Linked DNA regions of Cellvibrio sp. PSBB006. The protein of the gene in region 2 interacts with the protein of the main gene of each other region in a pairwise test. Links are inferred from orthologs where the notes say so. Each region holds a gene or a part of one and is shown on either strand. Other genes may lie near its edges.

Evidence for each region.
Region 1: the proteins of CBR65_RS19580 (region 2) and groL interact in binary tests that used the Escherichia coli proteins (3 or more experiments, as listed by UniProt). The link is inferred for Cellvibrio sp. PSBB006 from one-to-one orthologs.

The regions. Positions count from the first base shown.
Region 1 is NZ_CP021382.1:1,957,665-1,960,870, forward strand. What follows is about bases 316-3,196. They hold groL (chaperonin GroEL), read right to left. Parts: upstream 2,639-3,196; coding sequence 992-2,638; downstream 316-991. Other genes in these bases: sodB (superoxide dismutase [Fe]), read right to left, coding at 316-742; CBR65_RS08105 (co-chaperone GroES), read right to left, coding at 2,694-2,984. In the rest of the region: more of sodB, read right to left, coding at 158-315.
Region 2 is NZ_CP021382.1:4,714,827-4,718,057, forward strand. Bases 254-3,159 are described here. They hold CBR65_RS19580 (ABC transporter ATP-binding protein), read left to right. Parts: upstream 254-1,254; coding sequence 1,255-2,064; downstream 2,065-3,159. Other genes in these bases: CBR65_RS19575 (endonuclease), read left to right, coding at 254-1,147; mlaE (lipid asymmetry maintenance ABC transporter permease subunit MlaE), read left to right, coding at 2,061-2,852; mlaD (outer membrane lipid asymmetry maintenance protein MlaD), read left to right, coding at 2,855-3,159. Outside these bases: more of CBR65_RS19575, read left to right, coding at 26-253; more of mlaD, read left to right, coding at 3,160-3,231. UniProt on the Escherichia coli protein: Part of the ABC transporter complex MlaFEDB, which is involved in a phospholipid transport pathway that maintains lipid asymmetry in the outer membrane by retrograde trafficking of phospholipids from the outer membrane to the inner membrane.

The DNA.
Region 1 (3,206 bases), 2.8 Mb from region 2 along the record:
GCAGGTATGGCGGGGGAAAAAAAGTTGAACGACAAATTACATATCAGGATGTTAACTGGTAATACCCTATATTTACCGCCGTAAGACACTGACGACACAGTCTGGTTGCAAAAAAAATCAGGCCCGAAAGCCTGATTTTTTATCACACCCGAAACGCTTATTCAGCGTATTTGGCGTTAACAAATTCCCAGTTAACCAAAGACCAGAAAGCATTCAGGTAATTGGGACGAGAATTGCGATAGTCAATGTAGTACGCATGCTCCCACACATCCACTGTCAGGATGGCTTTGACAGAAGCGTCTGTCAGCGGAGTTTGCGCATTGCTGGTGTTAACGATAGCTACACTGCCATCGGCTTTCTTTACCAACCAGGTCCAGGCAGAACCAAAATTATTGATAGCCGAGTTGGTGAACTCTTCCTTGAACTTATCGAAGGAGCCAAATGCCTTGTTGATGGCTTCAGCTACGGCACCGGTGGCTTCGCCGCCGCCATTAGGGCTCAGGCAATTCCAATAGAAGGTGTGGTTCCATATTTGTGCAGCGTTGTTGAATACGCCACCGGAAGAAGTCTTGATGATGTCTTCCAGGCTCTTGCCTTCGTACTCGGTACCGGGAACCAAGCCATTCAACTTGTCCACGTAGGTTTTGTGGTGTTTACCGTAATGGTATTCCAGGGTCTCGGCAGAGATGTGCGGAGCCAAGGCATCTTTTGCGTAAGGAAGTGCAGGTAATTCAAAAGCCATAATCATTCTCCTTAAGAAGACGTAATCTCAAAATTTCACTTAGCGATTGGCCAAGCACACGAATGTCGCAAAGCGCCAGTTTACAAAGGGCGTAAAGCCTGCTGGCTGTTAGAATTTTTCTGGAAACGAAAGCGGCCCCGAAGGGCCGCCAGTATAACTCACTTCTGTTGCTCGTTAATGCCAGTCCATACGGGTTTGTATGACACAGCACTCACGGCAGAAGACAGCGAATTAATGCTCATGGGCAAATTACATCATGCCGCCCATGCCACCCATTCCGCCCATGCCACCCATATCTGGTGCAGCAGGCTTATTGTCTTCCGGCAGGTCAGCGATCATGGCTTCGGTAGTAATCATCAAACCAGCGATTGAACCGGCTGCTTGCAGTGCAGTACGGGTCACTTTAGCCGGGTCGAGAATACCCATCTCCAGCATATCGCCGTATTCACCAGTCGCCGCGTTGAAACCGAAGTTACCGCTGCCTTGTTTAACCTTGTCAGCCACCACAGAAGGCTCATCACCGGCGTTGGCGACGATTTGACGCAAAGGCGCTTCCATCGCACGACGGGCAATACCGATACCGGCGTTTTGATCTTCGTTGTCGCCTTTGAGGTCTGCAATAGCAGCAACGGCGCGAATCAACGCAGTACCACCGCCGGGAACCACGCCTTCCTCTACCGCAGCACGGGTAGCGTGCAGAGCATCTTCCACGCGCGCCTTCTTCTCTTTCATTTCAATTTCAGTAGCGGCACCGACTTTGATTACCGCAACACCGCCAGCCAGTTTGGCAACGCGCTCTTGCAGTTTTTCACGGTCGTAATCAGAGGTAGTTTCTTCGATTTGCACACGGATTTGCTGAACGCGCGCTTTAATCTCGTCAGCTTTACCAGCACCGTCAACAATCACAGTGTTTTCTTTGTTCATGGTGACGCGCTTGGCGGTACCCAAATGCTCCAGGGTTGCGCTTTCCAGATCCAGACCCACTTCTTCAGAAATCACAGTAGCGCCAGTCAGCACAGCGATGTCTTGCAACATGGCCTTACGACGGTCGCCGAAGCCAGGCGCTTTACACGCAGCCACTTTCACAATGCCACGAATGTTGTTCACAACCAACGTCGCCAGCGCTTCGCCTTCAACGTCTTCAGCAACGATTACCAGCGGCTTACCGGCTTTGGCAACACCTTCCAGCACGGGCAGCAACTCACGGATATTAGAGATTTTCTTGTCAACCAACAGGATGTATGGGCTGTCTTGTTCAACGCTCATGCTGTCCTGGTTGTTGATGAAGTAAGGAGAGAGGTAACCACGGTCGAATTGCATACCTTCTACCACGTCCAGCTCATTGTCCAAGCTGGTGCCTTCTTCCACGGTGATCACACCTTCTTTGCCCACTTTTTCCATGGCTTCGGCGATCAGGCCACCGATTGACGTGTCGCTGTTGGCAGAGATGGTGCCGACTTGAGAGATAGATTTGCTGTCAGCACAAGGCTGGGCGATTGACTTGACGTGAGCCACAGCAGCGGTGATGGCTTTGTCGATACCGCGCTTCAGGTCCATCGGGTTCATGCCCGCCGCAACAGACTTCAGACCTTCGTTCACAATGGCTTGGGCCAGTACAGTCGCGGTGGTGGTACCGTCACCAGCGTCGTCAGACGCGCGTGAGGCCACTTCTTTCACCATTTGCGCGCCCATGTTTTCAAACTTGTCTTTCAGGGTGATTTCCTTGGCTACGGAAACACCGTCTTTGGTCACAGTAGGTGCGCCGAAAGATTTTTCCAGAACAACGTTACGCCCTTTTGGGCCCAGGGTTGCTTTAACGGCGTCAGCCAGGATGTTTACACCGACAACCATACGTTGACGAGCGCTATCACCAAATTTCACTTCTTTTGCAGACATTTTCCAATTCCTTCAAATTCGTTCAACAGAGGGTTTGTGACAGGCAAGGAGCGGTTTACAACAGCACAGCCTTGATGTCGCTTTCGTTGAGGATGACCAGCTCTTCGCCGTCGATTTCAATCGTGTCGCTACCGGCATATTTGCCGAACACCACCACATCACCCACTTTCACGTCCAACGGACGCAATTCACCACTTGCCAATACACGGCCATTACCCACGGCCAAGACTTCGCCCTGGTTTGGCTTTTCTTTTGCAGAACCGGGCAGAACGATACCGCCAGCGGTTTTTTTCTCTTCTTCTTTGCGGCGAACCACAACACGGTCATGTAAAGGACGAATTTTCATGAGCTCATTTCTCCAACAAGCAGTTAAACACGGAAATTTAGCCGGGATTCCCCCGAGTGATTGCCTATATAGCGACAGTGTCAGCTATTTCAAGGGGTAAATTCCCGGTGAAAAGAGACTGAAAACTGCCACCAGAACCACCTGGCCAACTTACTGCGAAAGCCGGTCAGGCAGCGGTAAAGCAGTGCCCCAGAAGTGGGGTTCAGCAGCGGGATTTCAACT
Region 2 (3,231 bases):
TGACTGTTTTAATAGCCGGAGATGAATGATGAAAAAAAATTGGATGTTATTCGGAGTGCTTGCTGCATGGTGTGTTAGCGCATGGGGCGCAGTCTTAAACAATAATGTTGCTGTCAATAATCTATCCGCGACAACAAATAACCTACTGAACTATCAGATTTCCGTACCTGCGGGTGCTACCAATCTGACCATCACCACCAACAGTGGATCAGGTGATGCAGACCTTTATGTGAGGGCAGGGAGCCAACCCACTTTATCATCCTATGATTGCCGCCCTTACTTGAATGGCAATAATGAGAGCTGTGCATTTTCGTCTCCCCAAGCGGCGGTGTATTACATTCAGTTACACGCCTATAGCAGTTTCAGTGGCGTCACACTGGTCGCAAGTTACTCGACGTCTGGCGGTGGTAGTTCCAGTGGTGCGACCTGGTCCGGTTTTGAAAATTATTATGCGGATGCCATCGGTCTTTCCGGCACCGCGTTGAAAAATACCTTGGCAGATATTGCTGAACGTAATCATGTGCGCATGAGTTACGCGCAAGTATGGGATGCGCTCAAGTACACGGATGAAGATCCTGACAACACCAATAACGTTATTTTGCTTTACACCGGCCGCTCACAGGCCAAGTCATTTAACGCGAGCGGCAACAACGATCCAGATGCCTGGAACCGCGAGCACACCTGGCCGAAAAGTCATGGTTTCCCAAGTTCCGGCGATTGGGGTTATACCGATATTCATCATCTTCGCCCCACCGATGCATCGGTCAACTCAACGCGCGGTAACAAAGACTTCGACAACGGCGGTTCAAGCATCAGTGAAGCACCGGGAAATTATACGGACTCCGATAGTTTTCAGCCGCGCAATGCGATTAAGGGCGATGTTGCACGCATGATGTTTTATATGGACGTGCGCTACAACGGCGGCGATGGCACCGGCACAGATGATTTGCAGTTGGTGAACTACACGGGTACCAGCGGTGCTAACCTAGGTAAAATCTGCACCTTGTTGGCCTGGCACAATCAGGACCCGGTAAGCCAGCAAGAAATTAATCGCCATGCGCGCATTGTTGTGCGCCAGGGTAATCGCAATCCTTTTGTCGATTATCCCGCATGGGCGAATGAAATCTGGGGCAGCAGTTGTAATTAATCGTTAGCGCGTAAGAGCCACGCAAGCGTGGCGAGCAGAATCGTTATTGAAACTATCGATCCTGCGGGAGTAGGATAGCCGCACGTTCCCCATGAGAACATGCGGCTATGGACGATAAATCGACGTTTGTTGAGTTAGATCAAGTTTCTTTTGGTTATGGCTCGCGTACCATATTACGCAACATAAGCTTGCGCATTCCGCGCGGGAAGTTGGTTGCCATCATGGGGGGGAGCGGATGTGGCAAGACGACGATTTTGCGCCTTATCGGCGGCCAGATTAAACCGACATCCGGGCGCGTAATGGTGGATAACCAATCGGTCGCCGCGTTGAATACCCATCAGCTTTTTTTATTGCGCCGCAAGATGGGCATGCTGTTTCAAATGGGTGCGTTGTTTACCGATCAAACGGTGTTTGAAAATGTCGCCTTTCAAATGCGCGAACACACCAACTTGCCGGAACCATTAATTCGCAATCTGGTATTGATGAAACTGCAGGCCGTCGGTTTGCGCGGTGCTCACCATTTAATGCCATCCGAGTTGTCCGGCGGTATGGCGCGGCGGGTAGCCCTGGCTCGCTCCATTGCGCTGGACCCGGAATTAATTCTTTACGATGAACCCTTTGCCGGCCTCGATCCGATCTCCCTGGGTGTAATAGGGCAGTTGGTGCGCCGTTTCAATGACGCCCTGGGCGCTACCTCCATTGTTGTGACGCACGATATTACCGAGTCACTCAATATTGTGGATTATCTTTACATGATTGCGGAAGGTGTGGTCGTTGCTGAAGGTACGCCCGCTGAAATTTATCAATCCACCCACCCTTACCTGAAGCAATTTGTGAATGGCCATGCTGATGGGCCAGTTCCATTTCATTATCCTGCGCCGGATTATGCACACGACCTGCTGGGAGATGGATTATGAAATCCATCGCCGATTACCTGACGTTGCTCGGGCATCAGGTAACGGAACGCTTGGTGTTATTGGGTGCAGTGTTTCATTTTTTATTTTCCATTTTCTTTATGTCGGGCACCTGTCTTCGTCGGCCATGGTTGGTGGTGCGTGAGATTTATTTTGTCGGTGTATTCTCGTTGTTGATTATTACCGTTGCTGGTCTGTTTGTCGGTCTGGTCTTGGGTTTGCAGATGTACGATACGCTGGAGCGTTTTGGTTCCGGCGATAGTGTTGGTATGGTTGTAGCGCTTGCCTTGGTGCGTGAACTCGGGCCGGTGTTATCGGCGCTATTATTTTCAAGCCGCGCTGGTTCAGCCATTACCGCCGAGATTGGCCTAATGAAAACCACCGAACAATTAACCGCATTGGAGATGATGGCGATACAACCGCTGGCACGCGTCATAGCACCGCGTTTTTGGGCCGGTGTTATCTCGCTGCCCTTACTCAATGTTATTTTCTGTGCGGTGGGTATTTGGGGTGGTTATCTGGTTGCTGTGCAATTGTTAGGTGTGGATGTTGGTACGTTTTGGTCACAGATGCAAAACGCGGTGGATTTTCGTCAGGATATTCTGAATGGCGTCATCAAAAGCGTGATTTTTGCGTTTGCTGTCAGCTTGATTGCGGTATTTGAAGGTTATTCTTCGGTACCCACTGCTGAAGGTGTTTCCCGGGCGACAACCCGTACGGTGGTGTTGTCGGCGTTGGTGGTGTTGGCCTTGGATTTTGTGCTGACGGCCTTTATGTTCAGAGGGTTTTGACAATGAACCGTAACATGGTCGATTTGTGGGTTGGCTTCTTTGTGGCGCTCGGTCTGGCGGCGGTGGTGTTTCTCTCGTTGAAGGTGGCTAATCAATCCAGTTTTCGTTCAGCGCCCAGTTATGAAGTACACGCGTACTTTACCAATATCGGCGGATTGAAAATTCATTCGCCGGTAAAGAGTGCCGGTGTGGTTATCGGGCGGGTGAGCGACATTCAATTCGACACCAACAATTACCAGGCAAGGGTGAGTATGGCCCTTGATAATCGCTATCGCTTCAGTGTGGATTCTTCCGCGAGCATTATTACCTCTGGCCTGTTGGGGGAACAATATATTGGTATTGAAGTGGGGGCCGATGACAGCCTGCTGGCCGATGGGGA